DNA from 4 places in the Neobacillus sp. DHD-1R genome. Region 4 is predicted to be linked to each of the others. Evidence: riboswitches for the same ligand, from Rfam matches in the RefSeq annotation. Region 4 holds a riboswitch; each other region holds the start of a gene.
What was found. Region 4 has a riboswitch for lysine ahead of AC3ANL_RS00325 (cysteine hydrolase family protein). Riboswitches for the same ligand answer to the same signal wherever they lie in the genome.
Positions count from the first base shown of each region.

Region 1: it holds a riboswitch for lysine, as region 4 does, so the genes downstream of both, AC3ANL_RS19325 (aspartate kinase) here and AC3ANL_RS00325 (cysteine hydrolase family protein) in region 4, are expected to answer to the same signal.
Region 2: it holds a riboswitch for lysine, as region 4 does, so the genes downstream of both, dapA (4-hydroxy-tetrahydrodipicolinate synthase) here and AC3ANL_RS00325 (cysteine hydrolase family protein) in region 4, are expected to answer to the same signal.
Region 3: it holds a riboswitch for lysine, as region 4 does, so the genes downstream of both, AC3ANL_RS15810 (amino acid permease) here and AC3ANL_RS00325 (cysteine hydrolase family protein) in region 4, are expected to answer to the same signal.

Region 1 is NZ_CM173232.1:3,912,852-3,921,081, forward strand. Features, by position in the region: gene sdhA (succinate dehydrogenase flavoprotein subunit) at 1-330, opposite strand, end outside; gene AC3ANL_RS19315 (succinate dehydrogenase cytochrome b558 subunit) at 383-994, opposite strand; gene AC3ANL_RS19320 (YslB family protein) at 1,419-1,874, shown strand; gene AC3ANL_RS19325 (aspartate kinase) at 1,938-3,152, opposite strand; lysine riboswitch at 3,266-3,443, opposite strand; gene uvrC (excinuclease ABC subunit UvrC) at 3,511-5,286, opposite strand; gene trxA (thioredoxin) at 5,426-5,740, opposite strand; gene AC3ANL_RS19340 (electron transfer flavoprotein subunit alpha/FixB family protein) at 5,961-6,938, opposite strand; gene AC3ANL_RS19345 (electron transfer flavoprotein subunit beta/FixA family protein) at 6,977-7,750, opposite strand; gene AC3ANL_RS19350 (enoyl-CoA hydratase) at 7,862-8,230, opposite strand, start outside.
Region 2 is NZ_CM173232.1:3,073,746-3,081,975, forward strand. Features, by position in the region: gene AC3ANL_RS14850 (2-hydroxyacid dehydrogenase) at 1-301, shown strand, start outside; gene AC3ANL_RS14855 (CAP domain-containing protein) at 660-1,796, shown strand; gene AC3ANL_RS14860 (MBL fold metallo-hydrolase) at 1,958-2,791, shown strand; gene AC3ANL_RS14865 (NUDIX hydrolase) at 2,767-3,447, opposite strand; lysine riboswitch at 3,694-3,873, shown strand; gene dapA (4-hydroxy-tetrahydrodipicolinate synthase) at 3,996-4,883, shown strand; gene AC3ANL_RS14875 (SDR family oxidoreductase) at 4,883-5,719, shown strand; gene AC3ANL_RS14880 (NAD(P)H-hydrate dehydratase) at 5,864-7,411, opposite strand; gene AC3ANL_RS14885 (alpha/beta-type small acid-soluble spore protein) at 7,571-7,765, shown strand; gene AC3ANL_RS14890 (hypothetical protein) at 7,828-8,007, opposite strand; gene AC3ANL_RS14895 (hypothetical protein) at 8,186-8,230, shown strand, end outside.
Region 3 is NZ_CM173232.1:3,243,207-3,251,436, forward strand. Features, by position in the region: gene AC3ANL_RS15775 (DMT family transporter) at 1-493, opposite strand, end outside; gene AC3ANL_RS15780 (DUF2164 domain-containing protein) at 511-714, opposite strand; gene AC3ANL_RS15785 (MFS transporter) at 845-1,657, opposite strand; gene AC3ANL_RS15790 (hypothetical protein) at 1,670-2,068, opposite strand; gene AC3ANL_RS15795 (PH domain-containing protein) at 2,337-2,951, shown strand; gene AC3ANL_RS15800 (nitroreductase family protein) at 3,045-3,677, opposite strand; gene AC3ANL_RS15805 (YitT family protein) at 3,845-4,660, opposite strand; lysine riboswitch at 4,883-5,073, shown strand; gene AC3ANL_RS15810 (amino acid permease) at 5,185-6,663, shown strand; gene AC3ANL_RS15815 (helix-turn-helix domain-containing protein) at 6,746-6,907, opposite strand; gene AC3ANL_RS15820 (hypothetical protein) at 7,125-7,298, shown strand; gene asnS (asparagine--tRNA ligase) at 7,362-8,230, opposite strand, start outside.
Region 4 is NZ_CM173232.1:63,928-72,157, forward strand. Features, by position in the region: gene ahpF (alkyl hydroperoxide reductase subunit F) at 1-240, opposite strand, end outside; gene ahpC (alkyl hydroperoxide reductase subunit C) at 253-816, opposite strand; gene AC3ANL_RS00320 (N-acetylmuramoyl-L-alanine amidase family protein) at 1,245-2,654, shown strand; lysine riboswitch at 2,739-2,922, shown strand; gene AC3ANL_RS00325 (cysteine hydrolase family protein) at 3,105-3,827, shown strand; gene AC3ANL_RS00330 (APC family permease) at 3,845-5,191, shown strand; gene AC3ANL_RS00335 (L,D-transpeptidase family protein) at 5,333-6,772, opposite strand; gene nspC (carboxynorspermidine decarboxylase) at 7,073-8,200, opposite strand; gene AC3ANL_RS00345 (saccharopine dehydrogenase family protein) at 8,202-8,230, opposite strand, start outside.

The DNA.
Region 1 (8,230 bases), 1.6 Mb from region 4:
TAAACCTTCTGGAGTACGGTTAAACATTACTCCCATCCGGTCAAATAGATTAATAATGCCAGGTGCTGCATCACACATTGCTTTTACCGGCGGTTGATTGGCCAAAAAGTCTCCGCCATAAATGGTATCGTCAAAGTGGATCCACGTGGAATCTCCTTCACCCTTTGTATTTACCGCTCCATTAATACCGCCTTGGGCACAAACAGAGTGAGAACGTTTAACCGGAACAAGAGAAAATAGCTCTACCGGAGTTCCTGATTCTGCAACCTTGATGGTAGCCATTAAACCGGCCAAGCCGCCGCCGACTACGATCACTTTACCTTTACCCATTCGTGACTCACTCCCTCAATCCAAAATACAATATTTTTCCGAACTTCCTCTATTATGAAACAAATGCAATCAGTGTTTGAATGCTAATAAATGCCAATACAACAAACACACCAATTGTCACGTATGTAGATATAACTTGTGAACGTGGTGATACTGTAATCCCCCAGCTAACTAGGAATGACCACAAACCATTGGCAAAATGAAAAATAGCCGAAAGAATACCAACTAGATAGAAAACAAACATACCAGGCGATGAAAGAATATCATGCATCATATCAAAGGAGACCTCAGCGCCAAATGCTGCAGCGACCCGTGTTTGCCATACATGCCATGCAATAAAAATTAATGTAATAACGCCTGTAATACGCTGTAGTAAGTACATCCAGTTCCTGTATGTACTAAACCTATTAACATTGCTATTTGCAGTAAAAGCAATATAAATTCCATAGATTGCATGATATAACAATGGTAAATAGATAATTACTGTTTCAAGGACAATCTTGAATGGAAGACTTCCCATAAAGTTTGAAGCCTTATTAAAAGATTCTGGTCCCCCTGTAACAAAATGGTTGACAACAAGATGCTGGATCAGGAATACCCCAATCGGAATAACTCCCAGCAATGAATGCAATCTGCGATTAACAAACTCTCGATTTCCCGCCATTATTTTACCCCCCTTTAAGTTTTAAAAAATGATGTTAAGCCTTTTTCCCTTGTTATTCCTCATGTAATTTTTAATTTTCACTACTGTGACAATTATGTGACATGTCCATTTTACTCCCAACCTGATAGAGCGTCAAGAAAACGGATACAGTATTTTAAGTAAAAAATAAAAATTTTTTAAATATATTGAAATTATAATAGTGTATGTGTACAAACTTATAAAGATTGATAGTTATTTATGGTTGCCCAATTTCCCCAATGATATTTCCAATATCTAACTGTTAGAGTTTTTACTTTAAAGGTAAAGATAATTATGATAATAAATAGGATTAGATATTGCAAAATAACAATATTTTCTTATTGAAAACTGTACTGAAACTTAGCCAAAATTGTATATAATAGAATAATAGAAAGAGGGGAAGCTTGTGGAAGAAAGTACAGTCGTTAATTTGGATACAAATGCAGCAGAACCACGAACCATCTCGATCTTCGGATATGAGTTAATTAGGGAAATACTTCTGCCAGAAATTCTCGGAAAAGATACGCCTGAAATATTATATTGGGCCGGTAAGCGTCTAGCGCGAAAATTCCCTTTAGCTGATCATGATCAAGTCATTGAGTTTTTTACCAAAGCTTCATGGGGTCAGCTGGAAATAATTAAAGAAACAAAAAATGAAATCGAAATGGAACTATCTAGTCCATTGATTGTGCCTCGTGTAAAATCAAAGGCCGAGCACTTTTTTCAGCTCGAAGCCGGTTTCCTTGCTCAGCAAATCGAACTCCAAAAAAAAGTATATACGGAAGCCTTTGAGCACCCTGTTAAAAAATCAAACAAAGTTCAATTCACCGTCAAATGGGATACAAAAGACCCCATAAAGTAACTTCTCAACGATCATTTTGTTAATAAGGGTGTCAGGCACCAAAGGTGCCTGACACCCTTTTCACTATTCCCCTAATTCAAATGCTGTGTGAAGGGCTTGTACAGCTTGAAGCATGTTTTTTTCTTCGACAACGACGGATACTTTAATTTCGGAGGTGCTGACCATTTTGATTTGAATGTTATTTTCAGCTAGTACTTCAAACATTTTAGCGGCAACGCCTGGATTAGAAATCATTCCTGAACCAACAATCGATACCTTGGCTAACTTATTTTCAGCATCAAGTTGCTCATATCCCAGGACTGTTTTATTATCTTCCAGGACCTTTAATGTTTCGAGCAAATCATTCGTATGGATCGAGAATGACAGATTGGCAGTCCCTCCCTCAGTTGTACTTTGAATAATAATGTCCACGTTAAGATGATTTTGTGCTAAGGTGGTAAAAATAGTTGATAAACTTGTTAATGAGTTAGTGAGTCCTAGTACAGTAACCCTTGTAATTTCATCGTCAAACGCTACTCCGCGCACTACTAAATTTTGTTCCATTGTTGCTTCCTCCTCTATGACTGTTCCTTCTACTCTCTCCATACTTGAACGAACCTCAAGCTGAACTTTGTAATTTTTTGCAAACTCGACTGCTCTTGGGTGCAGCACACCTGCACCTAGATTAGCAAGTTCAAGCATTTCATCATATGAAACGGATAATAATTTACGTGCCTCTTTAACATATCGTGGATCCGTTGTAAAAACACCGGTTACATCCGTATAAATATCGCATCGATCAGCTTTTAATGATGCAGCTAGAGCAACAGCGGTTGTATCTGAGCCACCGCGGCCAAGTGTTGTAATCTCGCCATCTTCTGTTATCCCTTGGAATCCTGCCACAATCACAACTTTTCCTTCAGACAGCTGAGCTTGAATCGCCTCCGTGTTGATTTTGGCAATCCGGGCATTTCCATGAACTGGTTCTGTAACGATCCCCGCCTGCCAGCCTGTATACGAAACTGCATTAAGCCCCTGTTGATTTAAAGCCATCGACAATAATGCAATCGTAACCTGCTCCCCTGTTGAAAGCAGCATATCCATTTCCCGCTTGTTTGGCTGATCAGATATTTCCTTTGCTAAACTTACTAGCTGATCGGTAGATTTCCCCATAGCCGACACAACGACAACAACGTTATTACCTAGCACGGTCTCCTCTTTTATACGTGATGCTACATTTAATATTCTTTCTACACTGCCAACGGAGGTTCCCCCAAATTTTTGTACGATAAGCCCCATAGTTGATTCCCTTCTTTCAAATGATTACATTAGATTTCCCCATAAATGAAAAAAAAGCAATGAGGGCATCTCATTGCTTTTTGAACACGAAAAAATAAATTCCTGTACAAATAACGTAAGATAGCTCTCCAAGACATACGTCTTGACAATTCTGGATTTATTCAATACAGAACCAGCAAAGGAAGGAATGAGACCTTCTTTACTTCGGCGAACATTCCCTTTCATGATCCCTCTTCGAAGCTCATCCTTCTCAGAACCATTACTCTTGAAGCTCGCACCTCTACCTTCACTTTAGTACGACAAAGTGATAGTAAATTAAATTTTCACTTATTATAGCATGTTCTTTTTTTTCTGACAATCATATTGTGTGAAGTTTATTGAATAATTCTTCTGCTACATTTATTGGAATTCCAAGTGCAGTAAATTCCTCTATGTTGGCTTCCTTCATTTTTTTGACAGAACCGAACTGTTTTAATAGTAATTTTTTTCGTTTTTCTCCGATACCCTGAATATCATCGAGCAACGATTGGAACGCACTTTTCCCACGGAGTTGACGGTGGAAAGTAATCGCAAAGCGGTGAACTTCATCTTGAATGCGTTGCAGTAAATAAAACTCTTGGCTGTTTCGAGCTAAGGGGACGATTTGCAATGGATTGCCGTATAGAAGCTGGGATGTTCGGTGTTTCTCATCCTTTACCAATCCTGAAAGCGGGATATCTAAGCCCAGCTCATTTTCCAAAACATCTCTTACAGCCTCGACATGCCCTTTTCCACCATCAATGATAATCAAATCAGGAAGCGGTAAATCATCTTTTAGGGCTCTCGAGTATCTTCTTCTCGTTACTTCTCGCATGGATTCATAATCATCGGGACCCTTAACCGATTTGATTTTATATTTGCGATACTCTCGTTTATTTGCTTTCCCATCAATAAAAACAACCATGGCGGATACTGGATCTGTCCCTTGAATGTTAGAGTTATCGAATGATTCAATCCTGTGCGGTGTATATATCCCCAGTAGCTCCCCAAGGTTTTCAACAGCCTTAATCGTTCTTTCCTCATCTTTTTCAATCAGGGAGAACTTTTCATTTAAAGCAATCTTCGCATTTTTTATGGCCATTTTAACGAGGTCCTTTTTTTGACCGCGCTGTGGCTGCAGGACTCTTACTTCCAAAAGCTGTTCAGCGATATGAAGATCCACGTCGTCTTGAATTAAAATTTCTTTTGGTTTAAAATGATTGGCTTTTGTATAAAATTGGCCGAGGAACGTTAAAATTTCTTCCTCCGGCTCATTGTAGATGGGAAACATCGATACGTCCCGCTCAATCAGCTTTCCTTGCCGGACAAAAAAGACCTGAACGCACATCCAGCCTTTATCGACTGCATAGCCAAATACGTCACGGTCGGTAAAATCAGTCATCGTAATTTTTTGCTTTTCCATAATCGCCTCAATATGAACAATTTTATCGCGGAACTCCATTGCCCGCTCAAAATCAAGTTCTTCTGAGGCAGCTGTCATTTTTTCTGTGAGCTCTTTTTTTATTTCCTTATAGCCGCCATTTAGAAAGCGGGAAATTTCATCCGTCATTTGCTTATACTGCTCTTCACTCACTTCATTCACACAAGGTGCAAGGCATTGCCCTAAATGATAGTACAAGCAAACACGATCAGGCAGGGTGGAGCATTTTCGTAATGGGTAAATCCGATCTAACAGCTTTTTCGTCTCATTAGCTGCTCCTACATTGGGATAAGGACCAAAGTATTTCCCTTTATCCTTTTTCACTTTTCTCGTTATGATAAGCTTTGGATGTCTTTCTGCAGTTAGTTTAATAAACGGATAGCTTTTATCATCCTTCAGCATGATATTGTATTTTGGATCGTATTTCTTAATCAGGTTCAATTCAAGTAATAGGGCTTCTATATTCGAAGAGGTAACAATGTATTCAAAGTCCTCAATTTCATTAACAAGTCTTAACGTTTTTCCATCGTGGGATCCAGTGAAATAGGAACGGACACGATTCTTTAAAACCTTTGCTTTTCCCACATAAATAATTGTTCCCTGACGGTCCTTCATTAAGTAGCAGCCAGGCAGATCAGGCAGCAGGGTCAATTTTTGCTTTATATTTTCATTCATTCCGGCCACTCCCTCCGTCTTTTTTTAATGTATTTAAAATTCTAATGCAAATGACTCATAAAGGGAAGTAGGAGACTCTTGTAAAAAGCAAAAAACCTTAGCTAGATGGAACTCTAACTAAGGTTTTTTGTTATTTATCTTATACGTGTTTTTCTAAAACACTTGCTAGCGCGTCTTTTGGCTGGAAGCCAACGACTTTATCGACAACTTCGCCATCTTTCAGTACCAACAATGTTGGGATGCTCATAACGCCGAAGTTAGCAGCTGTTTGTGGGTTATCATCCACATCAAGCTTAGTAATTTTTACTTTTTCGCCCATTTCTGCGTCAAGTTCTTCTAGAACTGGAGCTATCATTTTACAAGGTCCGCACCATGGTGCCCAAAAATCTACAAGCACAAGGCCTGAACCTGTTTCAGTAGCAAAGGTTTGATCTGTTACGTGTGAAATAGCCATCTTTATTGACCTCCTATTAAATAACTGAAATACTACGGAAAGTATACCATCGATTGCCATATCATGCTAATAATATGTTTCAGCATGTAATATACCCATCCTGGTTATAAGTATTCTATGCGAATATAAAAAAAGCGAGCGTTACTTGTTGTCCCGCCCGCTTTATTATTATCTTTCTTAGCCATTCTTATGTCTAGCTCCAGCGATTCCGCTTTGCTTATTACGAATGGACCTTAAGTTTTTTAAACTCTTCTGTTAATATTGGTACGACCTCGAACAAGTCACCGACAATGCCATAATCGGCTACTTTAAAAATATTCGCTTCAGGATCTTTGTTGATCGCTACGATAACTTTAGAGTTGGACATCCCAGCTAAGTGCTGAATGGCTCCAGAAATACCGCAGGCAATATACAGGTCTGGTGTTACCACCTTTCCAGTTTGACCGATTTGTAAAGAGTAATCACAATAATCAGCATCACACGCACCACGAGAAGCGCCAACTGCACCGCCTAAAACTTGAGCTAATTCTTTCAACGGAGCAAACCCTTCCGCACTCTTGACGCCGCGGCCGCCTGAAATGACGATTTTTGCTTCACTTAAATCTACCCCTTCACTGGCCTTTCTTACTACTTCTTTAATAATGGCACGAAGGTCTTTAATGTCTACCGATAAGCTGGAAACACCACCAGTTCTGCTTTCATCTTTTGCTAATGGTGCAATATTATTTGGACGAACAGTGGCAAAAATTAATCCATCGGTAACAATTTTCTTTTCAAATGCTTTACCTGAGTAAATCGGTCTTGTAAATACAATATTCCCGCCAGCTACTTCAACTGCAGTCGCGTCAGAAATAAGGCCCGAAGAAAGCTTTCCTGCAATGCGAGGGGCCAGGTCTTTTCCCAGTGCTGTATGGCCTAGTACAAGTCCTTCCGGGTTTTCTTGCTCGATTACCGCTAATAATGCTTGGGCAAAGCCGTCAGACGTATATTGTTTTAATTTTTCATTTTCAACTGTGACTACGCGGTCTGCTCCATATTGGATAAGCTCAGCGCCTAAAGCGCTTACAGCATCGCCAACTAAAACTCCAACCACTTCTCCGCCCTCTGCCACAGTCTGTGCTGCAGCAATTGCTTCGAAAGAAACGTTACGTAATGACCCGTCCCTAGCCTCTCCTAGTACCAATACTTTTCTTGACATTCTATTACCTCCTGAAAACAATTTTTATGTGAATGAAATTAAATTACTTTTGCTTCAGTATGAAGAAGTTGAACAAGTTCTTTTACTTGATCATTTAATTCACCAGATAGAACCTTCCCAGCCTCTTTCTTTGGCGGTAAGTATATTTCAATCGTCTTTGTTTTTGCTTCCACATCGTCTTCTTCAAGTTCGAGATCGTCTAATTCTAATTCTTCAAGCGGTTTTTTCTTCGCTTTCATGATTCCCGGTAATGACGGGTACCGCGGCTCGTTAAGACCCTGTTGTGCAGTGACTAATAGCGGAAGGCTCGTTTCGATTACTTCTGAATCTCCTTCAACGTCACGGGTAACGGTTACATTTGTTCCATCAATTTCTAATTTTGTAATCGTTGTTACATAAGGGATGTTAAGTATTTCAGCAACACGTGGACCTACTTGGCCAGACGCGTTGTCAATGGCAACATTTCCGCCGATAATTAAATCAGCGTCTTTGTCTTTTAAGTATTCAGCAAGAATTTTTGCTGTTGTAAATTGATCCCCATGTTCAATATCATCTTCAATATTGATTAGTACGGCTTTGTCAGCTCCCATTGCAAGTGCTGTACGCAATTGTTTTTCTGTTTCTTCATTGCCGACAGAAATAACGGTTACCTCTCCGCCATTGGCATCGCGGACTTGGATCGCTTCTTCAATCGCATATTCATCATAAGGATTAATGATAAATTCGGCTCCATCCTCATTGATTTTTCCGCCAGAAATTGAAATTTTTTCTTCCGTATCAAAGGTTCTTTTCATTAATACATAAATGTTCATGATTTCCCTCCTAGTAAATTTCAAACATTAATTCAGTTCAAAAGATTAAGAAAATTTTTTAGAAAAAAATTTACTATGAAAACTTCCTTAGCAGGAATATTGCTTTAGAAGTCACACACCCTTAAAGTTCGGCTCCCTTTTTTCAAGAAAGGCTTGAATGCCTTCTTTGCCATCATTTGAAACAAAGACTTGACCAAATAATTCAGATTCCCTTTTACTACCCTGATAAAACTCGTTTGTTTTCGCATAATTTAATAATTCAATTGCTGCACGAATCGAGCCAGGGCTTTTCTTAGCAATTTTTCCAGCTAATTTATAGGCCTGATCTAATAATTCATTTTCCGGATAGGCATGATTGGCTAAACCGATTTGAACCGCTTCTACGCCAGTAATAGGCTCTGCGGTGAACAGCATTTCAGCTGCCCGAGCGGTCCCTACATATTTGGGCAGCCGTTGGGTACCGGCAAATCCCGGAATTAA
Region 2 (8,230 bases), 2.4 Mb from region 4:
AATGAAAAAGTCCTGTATTTTTGTGAATGGGTCACGTGGAAAAACCGTAGACGAAGCTGCGTTGATTGAAGCATTAATAAATAAGGAAATTTATGGAGCAGCTCTAGATGTTTATCAAATCGAACCCGTGAAAGCAGACAATCCACTGCTTAATTTTCCTAATGTTGTAACTACCCCACATATCGGATCATCGACTTATGAAACGGAATTAAAAATGGCCGAGCTCGCGGTAGAGAATTTGCTCGACGGACTATCCGGTAAACGGCCCAAAAACTTGATTAACCCAGAAGTGCTGAATTAAAATCTACTCCTAAGAAATCAAATAGAACTGACATAATAGAGAGAAAAAATAACATTTAATAAAATATAAAAGTGGTACTAGGACCTCATTTACTAACAGCTAAACCCTGGTACCCTTTTAAATTCATAGTAAAACCCTTTAAAATGTTTACATAATATTGTTATTGTTTACTATTTTGTCTCAACTGCAACAGCTCTTAAAAAAGCTCAGCCCCAAAATATTCATACTGGTTAAATAAATTCCAGTATTTTGATTTTCAATAATAATAGGAGATATGTTAAATTTAAGATTGGTAAACATATTGCTTATACATTTAAACTAGGTTGGTTAGAATTCTAATAGAAATGGAGGAAAAGTAATGGTACGTTTTTTTATGATGCTAATCGTTCTTGTTATATTATATTCTTCCTGGCCAATAGTTGAAAAACAAATAGACCAAACCAAATACAGTTCGGCGATTGATTCAATTCAAACTGAGATTGTTGATATAAAAGACAGCCCTGAAGTACAGGCTACGATTAGTTCTGTAGTCGAAAGCGTTCAGCAATTGGTAACAAAGTTTACTTCCCAATTAAATGAACTTCCGCAAAATAAACAGCAAAATGAATCTAATGAAGGAAAGGTTACCTTAAGCACTCCAACGGAGCAGGCATTCTCCATTTATAACATCGAACTTGGAGATTCAAAAGAAGATGTAGAAGAAAATTTAGGAGTGGCAAAGCGTTCATCTCTTAATGAGTATGGGACGAACTGGTATACCTACCATGAAAAATACCGTAATTTTTTTATGGTGATGTATGATGATCATAATCGAGCAGCGGGTTTATATACAAACCAAGATTTAATTTCATCCAAAAATGGCATTAAGCTGGGGAGCTCGAAAAAAAATGTTCGTGCGATTCTTGGGACACCTATCTCTAGGATTCAAAAAGGGTTGATATCCTACCAAGTACAAGATGACGATTACGACATGTTTTTACTTGATGACGCCTATGTGACTATTTTTTATGATAAACATGCGGATTATTCAGTTACAGCGATGCAACTAATTCGCAAAGATTTTGAAGGAAACAAGAAAGATTTTTACGCTAAAAGCAGTCCTGCACTAAAAGAAGGCTTCGAATACCAGCTATTTGATTTAACCAATGCTTCCCGCGTTAATCACCAGCTTCCGATATTGTCATGGGATCAGCATGTTCGCGAAACAGCCAGAAAACATAGTAGCGATATGGCTGTTAATGCATACTTTGACCATACCAACCTGAAAGGACAATCCCCCTTTGACCGGATGAAAGAGGATGATATTGTCTTTCAGTTAGCTGGAGAAAATCTTGCATATGGACAGTTTAGCAGTATTTTTGCTCATGAAGGCCTTATGAACTCACTTGGCCACCGTGAGAACATTTTGCGGAAAGGCTACGAGTACTTGGGAGTTGGCGTTGCCTTTAATCAACAATCACAGCCTTACTATACGGAAAATTTTTACGCTAACTAAGTTTGAAGATGTAGGTCTGCTATTGATGAATAGCAGGCTTTGTTAATAAGTATGGAAAATATCTTGGAAACCATGGATTACAGCAGGAATATAACATTCTCATGATGAATACGTAAGTAATAAATCACTTACGTGTTGTAATAGATGAAAGGATGTTATCGATGGGTAGTAACCTAAAAATTATTCGAGTACCGATTTCAACGCCAACTTTGTTACCACATACCACTACAAATTGCTATTTAATTGGAAACGCTCATGAAAGTATATTAGTTGATGCAGGATTTGATCAACCAGATACGAAAATAGATTTAGAGCTAGCAATAAAACAAAATAACCTTGCCATACCAAAGAGGATTATATTAACCCACTCACACCCTGACCATGCCCCAGGAGTTCTGCAATTAGCGGCATGGAATCCACTCGTTTATGGCCACCCACTTGAAAAAAAGGGTATTCTTGCCGCAATTGAGCCTTTGAATCAATTAGCATTTTTAAACGACGGCGACATAATAAGAATAGCTGATGAAGAAATAATTATCATTCATGCTCCAGGTCATACAGCAGGCCAGTTAAACCTATATATTCCATCAAGGCAAATTCTCCTCGCTGGAGATAATATTGTGGCGGAAGGAACATCATGGGTCGGTCCCCCTGATGGGGATATGTCAGACTATATAGACACACTCAAAAAGTTAAGACAACTGAAAATAAGCAAAATTGGTCCGGGACATGGTGGATGGGTAGAACACCCTTATGAACAAATTGAATTTGTATTAAATAGAAGATTATACCGTGAAAACCAAATCAAAGCCCTTCTAAACAAACATAAAAAATTAAGCGCTGTCAATTTAACAAACATGATTTATGACAAACTACCACATCCGAGTGTTTTTGACGTAGCAAAACGAACGACGGAAGCACATTTAATCAAGTTAGTAAAAGAAGGTACCGTAATACAACAGGAATCTGATTATTTTCTTGCATCACCAATATAATCACCTAAATTAAACGCAGGCATCTGCAATGGATTGCCGTTAAGATGATTTACAATAGTTTTCAAGGTATGAATCGTTGGTGGAGCCAATGATATTTCACCACTTTGATTTGCAGCTAATGCATCGGCCGGAGACATCCAGCTAGCATCAGTAATTTCATTTACGTTAGGTTTAGGGGTTTGGCCTACTGGCAGCTGCGTTAGAAAAAAACGTGTATCAAACCTAATCTTACTTACATTTGGGGTAATTATGTGACCGATATATCTCAAACGATCAAGCTGAAAAAATAAGTCTTCCTTTATTAACATATGTAAGAAAGAAATTTCCCCTCTTATCAAAAGCCGGCGGTATTCCATCTCTATTTCTTCTGTGAATTGAACAGGAACGCCGCCGTCTTTCTCACAAATCAAGATGCCCACTTCTTCAAACAATTCCCTTGCCGCAGCGATATAATGACCAATCGAAAAGGAATCATTTCGGTACCTAGCAATAATACGGTTACCCTCTTGTACGTCATCAGCCTGATCAACTGCTCCCCCAGGAAACACATAAAATCCGCCCATAAATTTCATCGTTTCAGGTCTTTTTGTTAAATAAACTCTTGACAAGTGATCCATCAAGACAACTGTTGAAGCTGGTCTAGGAATTGCACTCATTATTCCTCCACCTCTCAATATTTATTAAAATATAAAACTAGTTTTATTTATATTCAACTTTTCAGTCGCGATTCCCTTCCCTAAAAAGTCTGATTCTTCTTTTAAGGATATTTCTTCAATAGAATGTTCCTGTTAATGTTTGAAACCAATTATATTGAAGGCAATTTAGATTTTCCTATTGAACATTATTGAATTATCTGTTATATTACAAGCAATTAAATATTTTCTTACTTCAATATCTTTTGGAGTCAGGATAGAGGTGCAAAGACCATTAGTACGCAATTCGAGGATAATGAGATCCTATGACCATTGCGGAAAGGGGCATTTGCCGAAGCGGAAGGAATCTCATTGGTCTTGAAGCTGGTTCTGCTGTTGAATAAGCACAGAATTGTCATATAGGAAACTATATGGAGGGCTATCTCACGCATAGGAACTTTATTATTTTTTGTTTCTACAGCAGCAGCGACCCCTCGTTGCTGCTTTTTTGCGCTGATTTTAATATGGCCTTACCCCCTCTAATTACTTAAAAATTATGTAAAGGGTGAAAAATGATGAATTTTGGCCAAGTATTAACGGCAATGGTTACACCATTTGATCTGAGTGGTGAAATCGATTTTAACGCAACCAAAACGTTAGTAAATTATTTAATTGAAAATGGGTCTGATGGATTAGTTGTCGCTGGAACAACTGGTGAGTCTCCTACCTTATCCGCAGAAGAAAAGGTGGCATTATTTAAATTTGTGGTGAATGAAGTAGCTGGTAGAGTTCCGGTTATCGCTGGAACAGGATCCAATAACACCAGAGCTTCCATCAGCTTAACTAAACTTGCGGCCGAAGCAGGTGTAGATGGAATTTTACTTGTAGTACCTTATTATAATAAACCATCCCAAGAAGGTTTATATCAACACTTTAAAGCAATAGCTGAATCAACCTCCCTGCCTGTCATCCTTTATAATATCCCAGGACGTTGTGTAATCAGCTTGTCAGTCGAAACCATTGTTCGTCTTTCAAAAATCCCTAATATTGTGTCAATAAAAGAAGCAAGCGGTAACCTTGATGCCATGGCAGAGATTATTAGCCAAACCCCTGACCATTTTACATTGTACAGTGGTGATGATGGATTAACATTACCTGTTCTAGCTATAGGCGGCACAGGAGTGATTTCCGTAGCTTCCCATATTATTGGGAAGGAAATGCAAGAGATGATTAAAAGTTTCAAAAATGGATTGCTTAATGAGGCAGCTTCTGCCCATCGAAGACTACTCCCACTGATGAAAGGATTATTTGCAGCACCAAACCCAACGCCGGTTAAAGCTGCCTTAAATATGACAGGAGTCCCTGTTGGTGGTGTCCGATTACCATTGGTCCCATTAAATGAGGAAGAGAAATTAGCACTACAACAGCTCCTCCCTGCTCAATTGGAAAATATAAAATAATGAATAGAAAAACTGCAATTGTTACAGGTTCATCGAGCGGTTTTGGTTTATTATGTGTGATTGAATTAGCCTTGAAGGGGTTCAATGTCATTGCAACTATGAGAGATACCCAAAAAGATAAGGTATTATTTAAACTCGCAAAAGAAAATGCTGTTGAGGGTCTAATTCAGGTCACTCCATTGGATGTTACTTCTGCTAAGTCTATTCAATCTTTTAAAGGCATGCTTGAAGATTATTCCTCGATTGATGTGTTAGTGAACAACGCAGGGTTTGCGCTAGGTGGTTTTAGTGAAGAACTTTCAATTGAAGACTATCACCGGCAGTTTGAAACCAACTTTTTCGGGGTGATAGCAGTGACTAATGCTATTCTTCCTTTTATGAGGGCTAAAAAGCAAGGGAGAATTATTAATATGAGTAGTATTAGCGGACGAATGGGATTCCCAGGATTATCTGCTTATACAGCATCAAAGCATGCTCTTGAAGGATATAGCGAAAGCTTAAGGTTGGAGGTTAAACCATTCGGTATTGATGTATCCTTAATCGAACCAGGTTCCTATCAGACCAATATATGGTCAAGTGTGGATCAGTTGGAAATCCGAAAAGATTCACCATACTTTTCTTATGCGGAGAGCATGTTGAAAGAAATTGAACATGGTAAGACCGGATACGGAGACCCCAATGAAGTGGCCCAACTAGCAGCTCGTATTGCTTCACAGCCTTCATCGCCCGACCTTCGTTATCCCATCGGCAAAAGCGTAAAGACTAATCTATTTTTTAAAAATACATTTCCATGGAAGGTCATTGAAAGAATTATTTTAAAGAAGCTTAAACATTAAATTTTTCTTTTTGATGCTTTCCTTCAGTCTGAAGAATTGCTTGTTGGCGAAAACAACCGATTTGGGACAGACCGGATAATTTTAATTATAACCATTTCTTCAAAAAATAAGGCTGCCCTAAGTTGAGCAGCCTATTTTATACTTTCAAATCAGATTTAGTTGCTCCCTAATCCCGTCAATAATGTCAAATGGCATTACACCGTAGCTTGATAAAACTTTAGCTTTTTCTTCCCCTGCTTTTGCATGTAAATAGCTGGCCGCAATTAGGGCGTCGACCGGTTGCGCTCCTTGAGCAAGAAACGAGGCAATTAGCCCTGTCAGCACATCCCCGCTACCGCCCTTTCCTAATGCATCATGTCCGTGTGGGTTGATGAATATCTCCTCATCTGGAGTCGCAATGATGGTCCTATGCCCTTTCAATAACAAAAAAACTCCATAATCCCTTGCAAAATTCTTGGCAATTTCAATCCGGTCCTCTTCCACTTCTTTTACGGTTAAATTTAATAATCCGGCCATTTCCCCAGGATGTGGCGTAAAAATTACATGCCCTTCATAGTGGCGGATTAAATCTAAATTATTTCGAAGCAAATATATGGCATCTGCATCAACAATAATCGGCTGTCCAGTCAAAGCCGTAATAAGCGATTTAACCCAACCTTCTCCACCAGAAAAGCGACCTATCCCAGGACCAATTGCGATACTATCAAATCGAGGAAGCAGAGGTGTGATTTCAGCAATTGCTTTTTTGGAAAAATGCCCCTCTTCTTCTGATAATGGCTGAAACAAGGATTCTGGATTTTGCGCTGCTGCCATTGGATAAATACTTTCTGGTACGGCAAGGGTTACTAATCCAACTCCTCCATGTAAGGCAGATTTTGCCGAAAATATCGGCGCACCAACAAATGACCGTGATCCACCCATAATTAGAACATGACCGAAAGTCCCTTTATGGCCTTGCTTGGGACGAATGGGGATAGAGGCTTTCACTAGCTTTTCTGTAATGAGTCGGGGCATAACAAGTCCCAATTCCTCAACACTCGAAGGCGGCACGGATATGTCAACCACCTTCCATTCCCCAACAAATGTTGGCCCATCATGTAAAAAAAATCCTTTTTTAGGAAATACAAAAGTAATGGTCTTTGTAGCTCGAACTGCGACACCCTCTACTTTTCCATTGTCACTGCTAACTCCAGATGGAATATCAACCGAAATAATCAACTTCTTCCCGGCATACTCATTTATCATTGTAATCACTTTATTGAAGGGTTCTCTAACCGGACCATTTACCCCCGTCCCTAATAACGCATCGACAATAATGTCAGCTTGGTTGATTTCATTCCAAAGTAAATCTAAATTATTATCTTGTATGTATAGAATTGGAAGTCCGCGATTTTTGTATACATCAAAATGAACTTTTGCATCGCCTTTTATTCGCGTAGGGGGTACTAATAAACAAAGTTGGGAGTCAAACCCTAAATCACAAAGCCTGCGGGCGATTACAAACCCATCCCCGCCATTATTCCCTCCCCCTGCGAGCACACTCACACTCGGTCTTTTACTAGGAGAACTTGCCAGAATTTCCTCCACTACCTTGGCACCCGCATTTTCCATTAATACGACACCTGGTAAGCCAAGTATTTCCATCGTATAGTGATCCAATTGCTGCATTTCCATTTGACCAGCGATATACATGTATACTCCCTCCTATTCCATCTCTTTCTTTATTATACTACTTAGGTTCCTAATGTAGGAATTGGGAATGAACTTAACGAATTGGTCTAAATAAATAGGATACATTATATTTGAGCAATTGTTTAATTGCTCAAATAACTTCGTCGGGAGTGATGTATCATGGCAAGAAACAAACTTTTGGTTCCTGGTTCAGACAATGCTCTAGATCAAATGAAGGAAGAAATCGCCAACGAGTTTGGAGTTCAACTTGGTGCTGATACGACCGCACGAGCTAACGGTTCAGTTGGCGGTGAAATGACAAAACGTCTTGTCGCATATGCTGAGGAGTCATTACGAAATCAACAAGGTCAATAACTTGTGATTTCAGAAAAGGGTGTCCTGTTTTGGACACCCTTTTTAACAATAGTAATGGATACTCAATTAGCAAACAATATTTTAATTTCGGATTCTGCCTCAACCATTCTGCCGAATCGATATCCTTCAATTAACACATTTCTTTCATGGTCAGTCAGTCGACGTTCCCATTTTGATTCTAAATAGAGAATGACTTCATTATAGAAAATTCCCGGGTACTCAAAGGGGTTATTTTTATTCATAGTTACGTCTCCTTCCTTTTTTTTAACTGACTACCTTAAGAATTTTGTCCAATTTAGTCGATATTTAAAAATGACATTTTTCTCATTTACTTAGGAAATAATATTACTGGTTTAAAATATGAATGATTGACAAGTTCCTGAATTAACTATACCAGTACAGAAAGTGGTGGAAGAGAAAATGGATCAAGATTTTACGATTGAGTATGACCATATGCCCAATTTC
Region 3 (8,230 bases), 2.2 Mb from region 4:
ATACGAAAGAAAGTATAGACAAATGATTGACTTGTTCTATTTGCATTAAACTAATACCAAGTAAAATAATTAATGACATTCCTAAGCCCTTGAACGGAATTATCCCCTTCATTTGAATGGTGCACGTTCCTGTTTTTACAGTTTCATAAAAAAGTGGTGCCAGCAAAGACCCTGAGATAATCGTAATTTGCCAGGTTGCTGCAATTAACCAGCCTGGGGCAAATGCAGCTGAAAAACAAATGGGTGCATAAAACAAACCAAAGCCAATCGTACTCCAGAGCAGCCAGGCACCAGGCCGCTGTTTCATTTCTACATACAAGGGTTTTAAATTCTTTCTAGCAATTACGATCAGGATAAGGAAAGGAATCATAAAAAAATACCTTAAGGATGCACTCCATATCCAGCTCCCTCCTGCCAATTCCATTGATCTGTTCAAAATAAAGGTAAATGCAAAAAAGAAGGCAGCCAATATGCCTATAATGATGGGCCGCATGTTTCAGTCTCCTTTTTTTACAGTTTTTTCTCCAGTGAGAACAAATCCTCTTCGATTACAGACATTCTTTGTTCTACTAATTGCCGGGCATCCTTGACAGCTGCATTATAAAAGTAAGGTCCTAATTCATTTTTAAAAAAATCAAATGCATTTTCTGCTGCAATAACACCAATTTCTTCATTTCTTTCTTCATAAAAAAATCGCTGGATTTCAGAAATCATTTGATCTTTTTGTTGTTTTGTGAATTGAATTAACAGGGTAACCGCTCCTTTTCAATATAGATATAGTGTATTTTCTACTAAAAAAGGGAAACCATCAAGTGATTTCCCAAAATTAATTTTGTGTTTAATCCTATCGTCCTTTAGTTCTCATAAAAAGAAACTCTCTACTTATTAATGCCAATAAAAAAGAGCAAAGAAAAAGGGTCGCAGCCACAAGGAATGTTGCTCTTACACCAATTTCTTCAGTTATCCATCCCATTACAAGCGATGAAAGTCCAAATGCGCCAAAAATCAATGTACCTCTAGCTGAATATACTTTAGCGAGGAGTTGCTCACGAGCACTATTTTGAATAATAGTATTCTCCCCAACATTACGGGCCATTTGCGGAAGACCAAACAAAAAGGAACACACTAGAGCAAACCATGGAGTTGACGTAGTACCAAACAAAAAAGTAATCGCAATTAAGCAACAGGTCGACCAAAGAATGGTCTTCCCTAAATTTCTTTCTAAAATGGGTGAAAAACGATAAATTAACAATCCTTCAACAAGCATTCCAGCAAAAAAGTAACCGTTAATGAATCCCCACCAATTCTCCCCTTTATTTAAAGCTTCGGAAACGAAAACAAAAAGGATAGCTGCTATCCAAACCGCATTAGCAAAGGTTTCAAGGGCATTCATTAAACTAATCGTTCTCAGCTGTTTTGAATTCCAGATAATTCCCCATCCCTCTTTTAAGGCATCCAAACGAGACATGTTTTCCTGAACTGTTTGATGAACAATATGCACTATGAACCCCATAAACATGGTTGAAATAAGATATAAGCAAAATGGTAACCATAGTAATTTCCCAGATCCAAGAATGACTAGCATAATACTTCCAATTGGCCAGGCAATTAGCTGAACAATTTGATCGCTAATGGAGAGTAAACTATTGGTTTTCACAAGTTTACTTTCTTAAACGAGACTGGGAACCAGGGCATTTCGAGCGGGAGTTGCCCAGCCATCTAAAAAAGCTATTAAACTAAGTAGCAAAAAAATCCAAAACAACCAACTATCTTTAAATACTGAAGGAGTTAAGCACAATACCAATAACAACAATGTTTTTCCACTTTGTGAAAAAAACAATATAGATTTTAGCTTGTATTTGTTTATGACCAATGGTACTAATAAGCCACTGATTAATCCAGAAATGGTGTTAAAGAACGGAACAAGTGACATATAGGTCACGGAACCTGTTGCATCAAAGATCAATTTTATTAAACAAACTACATATAAAATATCGCCTAAATTGGCAAACATTTGCCCAACCCAAAGAAACCGGAAAGAGGCTCTTTTTCCGACAAAAATGGACATTGCACACCCTCACTTTTATTCAATTCTTAATATAAAAAGTAAGGTTTATTTACATTGGACATCCTCCAACTACAATTACAACTGGGTTTATTTGTTTAAGTATATCAGATTTCTGAATTGTATGTTAATATCTAATAAAATACAGGAATCAACTTTCAATCGGAGCATAGAATATTTTGTCGTTGAGATGTTGGTCAAACGTTGAAACTTTAGTTTCCTTTATTCGTACATAGGAGTAGAAAGTAAAAAGTAAAGTGAGGTTGGTACCATGTTTGGAAAAGTAGCCGCTGATATTTTAGGTTTAAGTGATGTTGGTTCTGTTATTAAGCCGCAAGATTACGATAAGGTCGATGCAGACGATTATGTCATGCATGAAGACAATGAAAAGATTTATTTTTTAATTAAATCAAAATCTGATGAATACTGCTTTACCAATAATGCCCTAATCCATTTGGATGGCACAAGTGCGACAAGTAAAAAACGAATGTTGCACCGATATAGTTATGCAACAAATCGAATTTCCGATGTAAAACTTGAAACAGCTGGTACGGTCGACATTGATGTCGAGATAAAATTCAAAATTGGCTCAGCGCCTTTCTCGATTGATGTCCACAAAAAGCATATTGAGGAAATAAAGGATTTATACAAAGCACTTATTAAAATTTCGGAGATTTCACATGAAAATGAAATCAGTCTTCAATTTGCCAAACAAAGTTTGGAGATTGCCTCCACTACACTTGGCCGTGTAACAAGTCCAGATAGCAACCTGGTTGTTCAATTTAAAATGCTAAATCAGGCAGCCTTCCAATGGCTGGAAGAAAGTAAAAAGCAATATTCAGTTAAAGATTTTGGAACTGTATTTGAAAAATATATTAACAATTAAAAAAAGAGGATAGCTCAAACCAAAGGATTAAACCCCACAATCTATTGAGTGTTAAATGTGGGGTCTGCCTTCCTTGAGCCATCCTCTTTTTAATTATTTATACTCGATCAATACATCATCTAATGGTAACCGTGTTGAACCAAATGCAGGGGCAGCCGCCTTACCAAGTGGAATTAATACAATTGGGAAAAAACGTTCTGAAACATTAAATTTTTCTATGAATTGTTGTTTATCAAATCCACCCATGGGGACAGTATCATACCCTCTTTCCTTAGCTATAAGCATTAATTGCATTGACACAAGTCCTGCATCAAACATAGCAATATTTTTTCGAATATCTTCAGGTGCATTAGGATACGTATTATTGGCACTGGCGATTAATCGCTCCATGTTTGCTTCATCCATAAAACCAGCTTCATGGGCACTGTGATATACCTTCTCAATACTCTTATACATTTCCTTGTCACCTAGTACAGCAATTACAGCCGATGCTGTTTCCACCTGTTCTTGATTGTATGCAATAACTCTAAGGTCTTTTTTAATTTCTTGGTCTTGGAACACCATAAAGCGCCATGGTTGAAGATTACTTGATGATGGTGCTGATGTCGCTTCTTTTATTATATCTTTAATTTCTTGTTTAGAAATTTGATAGCTTGGATCATATTTTCTTACGGAGTGACGGTCTTTCATCACATCAGTAAAACTTTTCTTTACTTTTGTTTGCATAAAGTTTCCTCCTTAAATCTTGCACTTACAAATAATAAGTTTCTTTTAACATCTTACTTTTAAAAAGCTTCTACCGTCAAGAATGGATGAAAAATCGAGAAAATTCATAATCGATTATCCAAATAAAAAAGAGTTGCACTTAGGCAAAGTGCAACTCTTTTTATGAACTAGGAAGGGCTCTGTCGATGAAATAACCCCATTACCTCAATGGTTTCTGTGATATTAACAAATGCACTTGGGTCCACCTCGGAAATGAGATTTTTAACCTCGTTTAATTCATATCTAGAAATGACTGTCATTAAAACATTCCGTTTGTCGTTAGAATACCCACCAACTCCATCCATTATGGTAAGTCCCCTGTACAAATTGGTCAGCAAATGTTCCCGCATTTCCTCACCTTTTCCCGTAATAATCATCAAGGTTAATTTAGCATGATCTGTATAAATGGCATCCACTACTTTACCTGTGACATATATAGATACTAACGTATTAAGAGCCGCGTCCCAATTAAATAGGAATCCATTAAATATAATAACAACACCATTCATACCAGAAAGTAACACCCCGATAGGAAAGTCCTTTTTCCTTGAAACGATCATGCCAATAATATCAAAGCCCCCCGTTGATCCTGATGAACGGAATACAATTCCAACCCCAAGACCTGCGAGCGCACCGCCGAAGATCGATGAAAGCATAGTGTCATTCGCAAAGGGTATGATAGGCACCACATAAAGACCTACAGAAATGATCAACACTGAAAAAATGGTATTCATGACAAACTTTTTGCCAAGAATTTTATATCCAATTATAATCATCGGTAAATTCAAAAGGAAGTTAGCCAAACCAGTATTAAGCGGTGTAATCATTCCTAATAACATCGATATCCCGCTCAAACCACTACTTAACACCTCATGGGGAATTAAGAAAAAATTAAATGCCCCTACCACGATAAGAGAACCCACAATGATTCCGACAATTTGCATGGTAAAAAACCCTCCTAATACCTGCATTTTCTATTTTAAAATCATACTAAATTCTCTAATCTAAATAAACTTAACAGTTTTTTTTAAATTGAACCAATTATCTGTCTACTAACAGAATAAATTTTTTTCCTTAAACCTATTTAAATAAAATAGATTGACATTTTTAAAATAATAATTATACTTTATTAATATAATAACTTTATAGTTAAATCCTCATCAAACCGATGAGGTAGAGGTCGCGGTTTTTATTAGTAAAGTGGACGAGATGTAGAGACATCCTTGACTCCGTTTGAAAGGAAAAGCTGCCGAAGTTTGCTTTTATCTCTATAAAAAGCATGCTGGGTCTGTCTCCGAATAGGAACAGAACTGTCACGCTTGGCCCTACCAGTCATGCGTGTTGAGCTATCTTTCGGAAGGTATGATGCGGGGTATTTACGATGCCATCGATTCTACTTCGATGGCATTTTTTTATTCCAAAACTCCTTCTAATGAAAGAAATAAGAAAAAGATAAAGGAGTATTGATATGCAATCACAAACAGCAAGAAATCTTGATAAACAAGTATATACAGGTAACCATGCGGAAACTACGGAACTAAAACGGAGTTTAAAATCACGTCACCTTACAATGATTTCGTTAGGGGGAACGATTGGAACCGGACTATTCCTGGCAAGCGGTGGTGCGATTCATTCGGCCGGACCGGGTGGAGCTATCCTTTCCTATCTTGTTATTGGTGTAATGGTTTACTTCTTAATGCAAGGCTTAGCCGAAATGGGTACTTACATGCCAGTGGCCGGAAGCTTTAGTACGTATGCAACTAAATTTGTTGATCCTGCCTTTGGTTTTGCGCTCGGTTGGAATTACTGGTATAACTGGGCCATTACCATTGCAGCAGAATTAGCTGCTGTAACAATGATTATGAAATACTGGTTTCCGAACACCCCATCATTAGTATGGAGCAGTCTCTTTTTAGTCATTATGTTCTTGTTAAATTATCTATCCGTAAAAGGGTTTGGAGAAGCTGAATACTGGTTCTCGCTTATTAAAGTCATAACGGTCATCATTTTTATTATTACTGGGACATTGATGATTTTTGGTATTATGGGAGATCATGCCATTGGCTTTAAAAACTTCACAATTGGTGATGCTCCCTTTCATGGCGGCTTTATGTCCATGCTTGGCATCTTTATGGCCGCTGGCTTCTCATTCCAAGGAACTGAGCTTTTAGGAGTCGCTGCGGGAGAAACAGACGACCCCAAAAAATCAATACCACGGGCAGTACGATCAGTATTTTGGCGGATTCTTTTATTTTATGTATTAGCTATTTTTGTTATCGGCCTGCTCATTCCTTATACAAATGGAAATTTGGCAAATGGAGATATAACCGTAAGCCCATTTACCCTTGTATTTCAAAAAGCAGGAATTGCCTTTGCCGCTTCTGTCATGAATGCTGTTATCTTAACAGCAGTATTATCGGCCGGTAATTCTGGAATGTATGCTTCTACACGGATGCTTTGGGATTTAGCTCGACAAGGTAAAGCACCAAAATTTTTAGGTAAGCTTAATAAAAATGGTGTCCCTGTAAATGCATTAATTGCTACAACTTTAGTAGGAACACTTGCCTTTCTAGCTTCTTTCTTTGGGGATGGTGTTGTCTATGTATGGCTTTTGAATGCTTCTGGTATGTCTGGCTTTATCGCATGGCTCGGAATCGCCATTTGTCACTATCGATTCCGCAAAGCTTTTGTTGCACAAGGAAAAGATCTAAATTTATTACCTTATAAATCTAAATTATTCCCATTTGGCCCGATTTTCGCTTTTGCCGTTTGTGCATTTGTCGTTTTAGGTCAAAATTATTCCGCTTTTATGGGTGACCACATTGATTGGAATGGTGTGTTGGTTTCTTATATTGGCTTACCACTTTTCCTAATTTTATGGCTAGGGTATAAATTCTTGAAAAAGACTAAGGTTATTCCCTTAGAGAAATGCGATTTAACTGTTTAATTACCTCGATAAATTAGATAAAAATGTGCATAATAAAAGCAGATCCTCAATGGGTCTGCTTTTTTGCATAGCTAGGGTAGTATTAACTTTCCTTTGCAGTCCAAACGTATAGATCTTCAATCTTGCAATTTAATTCTTTGGAAATAGTCATTGCCGTGTTTAGGTTCATTACCTTCTTTGACAAGTAGTCGTCGAGTTGACTCCTAGGAATATTTGTATTCCTTTCCAAATTATCTAGATCCATTCCACTTTTTGATAATAAATCTTTGAGGTTACTTTTTTTAGCTTTATAATTGGTCAAAATGACACCTCGCTTTTGTAAAGCATACCATAATTACATTATAATGGAAAGGTTAATAGGTCCCTGTCTTTCATTTGCTTAACAAATACTAATTCACGAACAAAACGTGCCCCATATTTTTGTGTTATAATTAAGATGTAATTTTAAAGGGGTGTTAAAATTGAAGAACTCAAATAATCGATACAATAATGGTCAAACTGTGAACATTATCGAAACTGGTGAGGTTGTTACAATCTTAAAATGGCAGTATGTAAAAAATATGAAAAGATATTCTTATATCGTTAAAGAACATCCTGGTACATTTTTTTTCGAAGAAGAACTCCAAGTTTTTTAAACCGAAATTGTTCACATGAAAGAAGACCCATTCAGCGAATAGGTCTTCTTTTTGTTTCTCTTTTTAAAATTCAGCATTGCCTGTTGTTCTTGGGAATGGGATCACGTCTCTAATATTAGTCATTCCAGTTAAGTACATAATTAACCTTTCAAACCCTAGGCCATAGCCTGAATGTTTCGTACCACCGTATTTTCTCAATTCAAGGTACCACCAATAATCTGCCTCATTCATACCAAGATCTTTAATTTTACCAGCAAGAATTTCTTCTCTCTCTTCACGCTGACTTCCGCCAATCAATTCACCGATACCTGGTACAAGTAAGTCTGTTGCAGCAACTGTTTTATCGTCTTCATTTAAGCGCATGTAGAACGCTTTAATTTCTTTTGGATAGTCTGTTACAAATACAGGGCGTTTGAATACTTTTTCGCACAAATAGCGTTCATGCTCTGTTTGCAGGTCAAGTCCCCACTCCACTGGATACGCAAAGGTTTCGCCGGATTCCTTCAATAACTCAATTGCTTCTGTATACGTTACACGTCCAAAGTTTGCTGTATGGGCATTATTTAAACGATCTAACAAGCCTTTTTCAATAAAGCTATTAAAGAAGTTCATTTCTTCGGGAGCTTGTTCTAAAATATATCCAATTACATATTTCACCATCTCTTCTGCTAGATCCATGATATCTGGAAGCTCAGCAAATGCAAGTTCAGGTTCAATCATCCAAAATTCAGCAGCATGTCTTGCCGTGTTAGAATTTTCTGCTCTAAACGTTGGACCAAAAGTATAGACATTACGGAATGCCAACGCAAATGCCTCAGCAGAAAGCTGGCCGCTAACGGTAAGATTCGTTTCTTTATTAAAGAAGTCCTTGGATACATCCGTTTTACCTTCTTCATTTTTAGGAAGATTGTCCATATCAAGTGTTGTTACTC
Region 4 (8,230 bases):
AATCCCGGAAAAAGTGACCCCAGTGTCATCGCCAATCCGATTCACACTAAAGCTTGGTGTTCTCTCCAATGTGGTTGTTTCTACTTTAATTTTAGATGACATGGTTGCTAGCTCATCAACGAGAGCTAGCATGTCCTTCGATAAATCATCAGTGCCTGCACTGACTTTGAGTAGTACATCGTTTTCCATCAGTTGAAGATATTGATTTAGTTGTGCTTTAATATCGGCATCTAGTATCATTAATAGGACTCCTTAAATTTTACCTACTAGGTCAAGGCTTGGCTTAAGTGTAGCGGAACCTTCTTTCCATTTAGCAGGGCAAACTTCACCTGGATTGTTACGAACATATTGTGCTGCTTTAATTTTGTTAATAAGTGTGCTGGCATCACGGCCAATGCCATCTGCATTAATTTCAATGGCTTGGATGATTCCGTCTGGATCGATAATGAAAGTACCACGGTCAGCTTGACCTAATTCTTCAATATATACATCAAAGTTACGTGAAAGAACATGGGCAGGATCACCAATCATTGTGTAGGCAATTTTACCAATCGCTTCTGAAGTATCATGCCATGCTTTATGTGTAAAATGAGAATCTCTTGAAACTGAGAAAACTTCTACACCTAGTTCTTGAAGTTTTGGATATTGGTCTTGCAAATCCTCTAATTCAGTTGGGCAAACGAATGTAAAGTCTGCTGGATAAAAACAAACGACACTCCACTGACCTTTTAAATCTGCATCTGATACTTCTAAAAATTCGCCATTTCTGTACGCTTGGGCTTTAAATGGTTGTACTTCTTTTCCAATAAGGGACATAATTAAAATTCCTCCTAAAAATAATGTTTAAAATCATAGACAGCTTGTCCGGTGAATACCGTTATTGTTTGCTTATCTATAATTATTATTAGTTTATATTTGTTATTATATCTATCTATTAATATTTTTGTCAATTAAAATACTATAATTATTTTAATTAAGTAATAGATATTGAGAGTTGTAGAAAGGGATACGTCTTCATTTTTAATAGGCATTTCAACTAATTTTAGTTATTAGCATAAACATTGGTTATATATTAAGTAATTGAGAATTCATGAGATAAATGAAAAATCTATTGGTTTACTATTGGTAGGATTTTTTGTATGACAGAGGTTTCTCTTCACTATTGTCATTTTTTAACTATTTTTTTCACTAGTGGTACAGTATTATAAAATTAGATTCATAGATTAGCTAGAAGGGATGAGGAAATGAAGTTATATAAGAAAATAGTTGCATCTGCTTTGGTGGGATTGGCCATGTTGCTTTTTGTGAAAATGCCTGTACATGCAGCAACAATATTGGGAACGGATGTAACCAATTATATTAGTTCGAGAAGTAACACAGTTTCAATCGGTGTTTATGATGCCAACACTGGTAAGACATATACATACAACCCTTCTAAAACCTACTATACTCAAAGTGTTGTGAAGATGTCGATGTTAGCAGATGTACTCTATCAAAATATACCAATCACAACCTATGAAAATTCATTGCTAACTAAAATGATAGAAAATAGTGATAACAGTGCTGCAAGTACGATATGGCGGCAGCTTGGCAGTGATCAAAGCGTGCAGGCCTTTTTTAGAAAAGTTGGTATGACCAGCACGATTGCAGGTACAGGCGGCTGGTGGGGACGAACCACCACAACGGTTTCGGACCAACTTACCATGATGAAACTCTTTGCCTATCCCAATACATTCTTAACGGATAAGCAGAGGGCATATGGTCTAAATCTTATGCGGAATGTAGTGTCGGATCAACGTTGGGGTACTAGTTATGGTATTCCTTCAGGGGTGAGTGTTGCATTAAAAAACGGCTGGGTCACTACTGGCAGTTATGTGAATAGTGTTGGGTACATAAATGGACAAGGTAAAAATTATGTTATTGCTGTTTTGACAACGAATAATAAATCCCTATCCTATGGTATTGAAACCATTAATAAAATATCAAGCATGGTTTGGAATGAAATCCCAGGAAATGGTTGGGTGTTTTCGAAGGGCAACTGGTATTTTTATACGGCAAGTGGGAAGTACACGGGGTGGCTTTACAATAATGGTCTCTGGTACTACCTAGATTCATCAGGAGTTATGAAAACGGGATGGATAAAGTCAGGCGGTTCATGGTACTACTTAACTAGTAATGGATCAATGAGGACAGGCTGGCTATATAATGGTGGTGCATGGTATTTCCTTGATCGCTCGGGAGCGATGAAAACAGGCTGGATCCAAGCTAACGGTAAATGGTATTACCTTCAAGCCAACGGAAAAATGAAAACGGGCTGGCTGCTTTCCGGCAGTAAGTGGTATTACCTCCAGTCTAATGGTGTAATGCGTAAGGGTTGGACTTTAGATAAAGGGCAATGGTATTACTTAGATCAATCAGGAGCAATGAAAACGGGCTGGCTTGAATTATCAGGAAAGAAATATTTCCTTTCGAGTAGTGGTGTGATGGTTACAGGCTGGGTGCAAATCAATGGTAACTGGTATTATTTCTATCAAGAAGGGGAAATGGCTGCCGATACTGTCATTCAAGGTTATAAAGTAGATCAAGACGGTGTATGGATTCAAACCGATAATGCTACTTCGGGGGATTCAGAAGCGGCTGGGATGACCCCGTAAGGCCATCCTGGTTATTAATCCCATTGACATTAAAATATTATTATTTTAGAATATACAAATAATTAAATAAACCTCACTTGAATCTAGTGAGGTAGAGGTGCGATCTTTATTAGTCCTTAGAGGAGCTTGAGAATGCTTTGATCCTAAGGAGAAGGAAATGTCGCCGAAGTGTGTAATCATTCTCGATGTTACATGCTGGGACTGCAGTGAATAATTGCAGTACTGTCTTAATAAACTCCCTGGTTTATTGAGTTGTGCTATCTCAAATGGGATAAGGGTGAGGACTTTAGAATCACTACAACGTTTTTCTGAGTTCATCTCAGATTTGGTTTGTAGTTTTTTTATTGCCAAAAAGGAGAGGAATAACATGCAGATTTATGTTATTTCTTTTTTTATTCTTTTTTAGCGGTTAAGGAATTGGAAGAAACTATCTATTTTCAGGAGGACAACATGATGGAAAAACAAAATTTACAAACTTTATACTATGAATTTGTACCAGCCGGTGAGGATAGAATTCAGCCGGATCCAAGTAAAACGGCTCTATTAATAGTGGACATGCAAAATCAATTTGTGAGCAAGGATTATGGTGATGCGGATGTAGCTAGAGAAAAAGGGATGTGGGATAAATGGGAATATTTTTATAATCGTTTAGAAAACATTGTAATCCCAAATAACCAAAAACTACTAGAGTTCTTCCGGAACAATCAATTAGAAGTCACCTTTGGTAGAATTGCCTGCCATCATAAAGATGGACGTGATAGATCTCCGGTTCAAAGAAGACCTGGCTGGAATAATATCCTGCTTCCAATTGGACATTATGGGGCAGAAATGATAGATGAACTGAAACCTTTAGAGGATGAAATTGTCGTTGAAAAAACAACAGATAGTGTTCTAAGTGGAACCAATTATGAATTTCTTCTTCGAAATATGGGAATTGAAACGGTAGTTTGTACAGGTGTTGTGACGGATCAATGTGTGGCATCGACTGTCAGAAGTTTAGCTGATGCTGGATTTGAAGTCATTCTAGTCGAGGATGCTTGCTGTGCAGCAACCCAACAATTACATGATGCAGAAATTATGATTATGAATCAAATTTATTGCGAGGTCATGAGTACAGAGGAAACAATTGAACTTATTAGCATGCAGCTGGAGAAAACACCACAGGAAGCCTAGTGAGAGGAAGTTATGAAATGAGTTTGAAAAATAATAGCGGAAACAATCCGCAGTTTAAGAGAGTACTAAGCTTATGGGACCTTGTGATTTATGGGATAGCTTTTATGACGCCCATTGCACCTGCGTATATTTATGGATATGCAGCCGTTTCTACGGGAGGAATGCTCCCATTAGCGTACTTAATCGCCATGGTTGCCATGATGTTTTCTGCTTATAGCTATGGACGAATGGCTGCAGCCTTTCCAGTTGCAGGTTCTACTTATTCTTATACACAGCGTTCGATCAATCCGCATCTCGGTTTTTTTGCGGGATGGGCCATGTTTATGGACTACGTTTTAGTACCATTGATTGTTTTCATGGTAGGTGCTTCCTATGCAAATGCCCTAGTTCCTGCTATCCCATATTGGGCATGGGTCCTAATCATTGCTGCTGTCATTACATTCATTAATATCCTGGGGATTGAAATGGCTGCAAAAACAAACAACATTCTTGTTCTCTTTATGGGTGTAGTCGTTGTCATTTTTGTGATATTCTGCATCAAGGCCATTGTAGGCGGTGAAGGAGCCAATACCCTTATTTCGATTAAACCCTTCTTTAATGGAGAAACGTTTACTACCTCTGCTATTATTGCAGGAGCTGCTATGGCATGCTTCTCATTTTTAGGGTTTGATAGTATTACTACTTTGTCTGAAGAGGCAATTAAACCTAAAGAAGATATTTGGAAGGCCGCTATTCTTTCTTGCCTTATCGGCGGTTTAATCTTTATTCTACAAGCATATGTTGCTCAGCTTGTTTGGCCGGATGTGACTTCCTTTAGTTCAGCAGATACAGCCCTTTTTGATATTGCCCATGCGGCTGGGGGGGCGGCACTAGCAACGATTTATACAATTGCTATTATCGTTTCTACCTTTACAGCAGGTATGACCGGGCAAGCAAGTGCTTCCCGTTTAATGTTTAGTATGGGCCGTGATGAAGTACTTCCGAAAAAGTTCTTTACCTATGTCCACCCTAAGTTTAAAACACCTATTCTTAATATTTTATTAATGTGTATCATTAGCGTGATCGGAGCACTTGCCCTTCCGATCTCCTTAGTAGCAGAGTTAATGAATTTTGGCGGATTAACAGGATTTATGTTTGTGAACCTTTCAGTTATTGTTTATTATTACTTCCGTAAAAAAGAGAAGAAGTTCATCCGCTACTTCTTAATACCAGCTTTAGGATTTCTGATCTGTTTTTATTTGTTCATCAATCTGTCCGCCTTAACTTTAAAAGTAGGCTTTGTCTGGCTGATCATTGGTTTTGTTTACGCATTTATCACGACAAAAGGATTTAAGAAAAACCCACCCGTTATGGAGGGACTGTAATTATAGAATTTGGTTTATGATCTATAAATGCAGATAAAACTGGTACGGTGAACTTTATCATAAGTTAATGATGTTTTTAAAAAGAAAAGGCGGCTCTTGTACTTCCTTGTCATTGTCGGGAAGCACGAGAAGCCGTCTTTTTTAATATATTACAACCGGTTCGTATGTGCTGAGATTGTCATACACGGTTTTCATTACAGTGGGTGGTGTATTGACGCAGCCGCCGGATCCAGCCCCAAGATAAGCAGTACTTGACCAGTTTTTTCGCCAGCCGGCATCGTGGAAACCTTGCCCGCTGTTCGTAAATGGCGCCCAATAATTAACTTCAACTTCATAAGACCCACTGCCTACGTGGGAGCCCCGGAGTGTGGATGGTGTCCGTTTATAAAGGATGTACCAGACTCCTTTTGATGTATCTTCACCGGTGCTATGCTTACCTGTCACGACATGCGTTGTGACAGCCAATTTGCCATTCTTGTAAATCCAGATACGCTGTTCAGCTATGGACACTTCCGCATACGTATCACCAATGCCGTGGTTCGCTGTCGTTTCATAACCGTAGCCTTCATTACTCCAGCCATGGCCGATAATATTCGAAGCAGAAATAGATTTGTCGCCTTTTTCAAAAGCTGCCTGAATCTGTGCTGTTTCTTTGTCCACATCTAGGGCCCAGCCATAACCTTGTCCTTTTACGGAAATAACTGAACCTGAATGGGTTTTAAAAGTGAAATTTTTATTTAAGGTAGATTGAGATTGATTAATTTCAGAAATCTTTTTCTTAATATCATCTGCATCAATCGTAATCTTTAAATCTTTTGCCACGGAGGCATTTTTAATTAATTCGCTGGCGTTTAACGTATAAACTTGATTCTGTACCTTATAATCAACGGTTTGTTGAAGGAACGCCTGCAGCTTGTTCCTTTCATCCTTTACAACCTGACTGTTTTCTTTGATTGGTTCGATGAAGACAGGATTCAGGTGGATTTCACTCGTATATTCCTGTTTTTCGTAGTCCCTTAAAAGACTGGCAACATCGTACTGCTCCCCGCTAATGCTTTTAGAGACGACAATTGATCCTTGTTTCAAAGAAACCTTCGCATCCTGGGGTGCTTTTAAACTCTTATTCAGGGATATAAGCTTTTCTTCAAGCTGTTTTTTCATTGTCTGGCTTCGATACTGATCAAGTTGGCTTGGCAGTAACGAGAAATTTTTTGCTTTTGCAGAAGGAAAGTAAGTCCGCTGGCTGCTTAATAGTTTTTTGACCCCTGGCAGATCTTTATCCGCAAATACCATCTTCGTATCTTTTCCATCGAAGATTAATTGTTCTCCGACATAGACTACGTTTTTTAATTCAATGGTTTTTAATGTTTTAAGTGCCTGATCAGCAGTCAGCCCACTGACTTTAATGCCATTAATCTTAATATTGGCGTTAAAGTGGGTCGCCTGATAATAACTGATTGCCGCAAATATGAGTGCAATAACAAGGATGATAGTTGTTGTGATAAACTTCCAGCTTGAAAATCGTTTAGATGGTTTTCTCCGATGTAAAGTAACTTCATCGACTTTTAATGTACTTTCCAAAAAGATTCCCCCTGCAACCTGGTGGTCTAGCTAATAATGTTCACCGGCATAAAACTGACGTAATTGCATTTCAATATTACAATTATATTACACTATTTTAAACTTATATTACTATTTTACAAGATGTAATGTTCGAACTGTGTCACAATTTGTAAATATATCCAACTTTTATCTCAGAGTTGATCTGTTTTCACAAAAAAATCCAGATTCTTGGGTTAGAATCTGGATTTTAAAAGATACTCCGTCTTTGTATCTTTTTTTCGAGACGGTTTTTCCGTTACAGATTTTCCTTTTACTCTGTTATGCTAATCTCATTTTGAAATCTTGATAGCCAAATTGCTGGACAATCTGACAATCTCCATTTTTATCTTGAACAGCAATGGCTGGTAAGGGCATGCCATTAAAAGTGGAATTTTTAACCATTGTATAGATCGCCATATCACCGAAAACTAATCGATCACCGCTCTTTAAGGATTGATCAAAAGAATAATCACCGATTACATCGCCTGTAAGGCAAGTTTGCCCGCCAAGTCGGTACGTAAATGGCTTCTCACCTGCTTCTCCAGAGCCCAAAAGAGGAGGACGATAAGGCATCTCTAACACGTCTGGCATATGACAGGTTGCCGAAGTGTCAAGGATAGCAATTTCCATTCCGTTTTGATGTAAATCAAGTACAGACGTAATCAAATATCCTGCATTGAGAGCAACTGCTTCTCCTGGTTCAAGATATACCTCTAAACCGTATTTATCTTGCATTCTCTTAATACACGCTTCTAATCGAGGGATATCATAATCTTCTCTAGTAATATGATGCCCGCCGCCAAAGTTAATCCATTCCATTTGCGAGAGGTATGGACCAAACTTTTCTTCTACTGCATTAAGAGTAGTTTCTAAATCGTCAGAGTTTTGTTGACAAAGTGTGTGGAAATGCAATCCTGACACCCCATCAAGCAAATCGGGACGAAAATGCTTGATGGTTACGCCAAATCGGGAGCCCGGTGAACAGGGATCATAGATGGCATGCCCAATTTGTGTAGAGCACTCAGGATTGATGCGCAACCCAACTTTCCTGCCAGCTTGAAGAGCTTTATCCTTAAATTTTTCCAACTGTGAGAAGGAATTAAAGATAATGTGATCGCAAATGGAAATAATTTCATCCATTTCATCTTCGCGATAGGCAGGGGCAAAGACATGATTCTCTTTGCCCATTTCTTCGTAACCTAGACGTGCCTCGTACAAGCCGCTTGCAGTTGTACCACTTAAATACTCTCCAATGAGAGGATACATTCTTGTCATTGAAAATGCTTTTTGTGCCAAAACAATCTTACAACCTGTACGGCTTATAACTCCGTTCAGGATTTTTAGGTTTTTTTCCAGAAGACCTTCATCGACTACATAACATGGGGTTGGTAATTCTTCAAATCTCATTTTAACGTACAAACTCCGGTTTAACGTCTT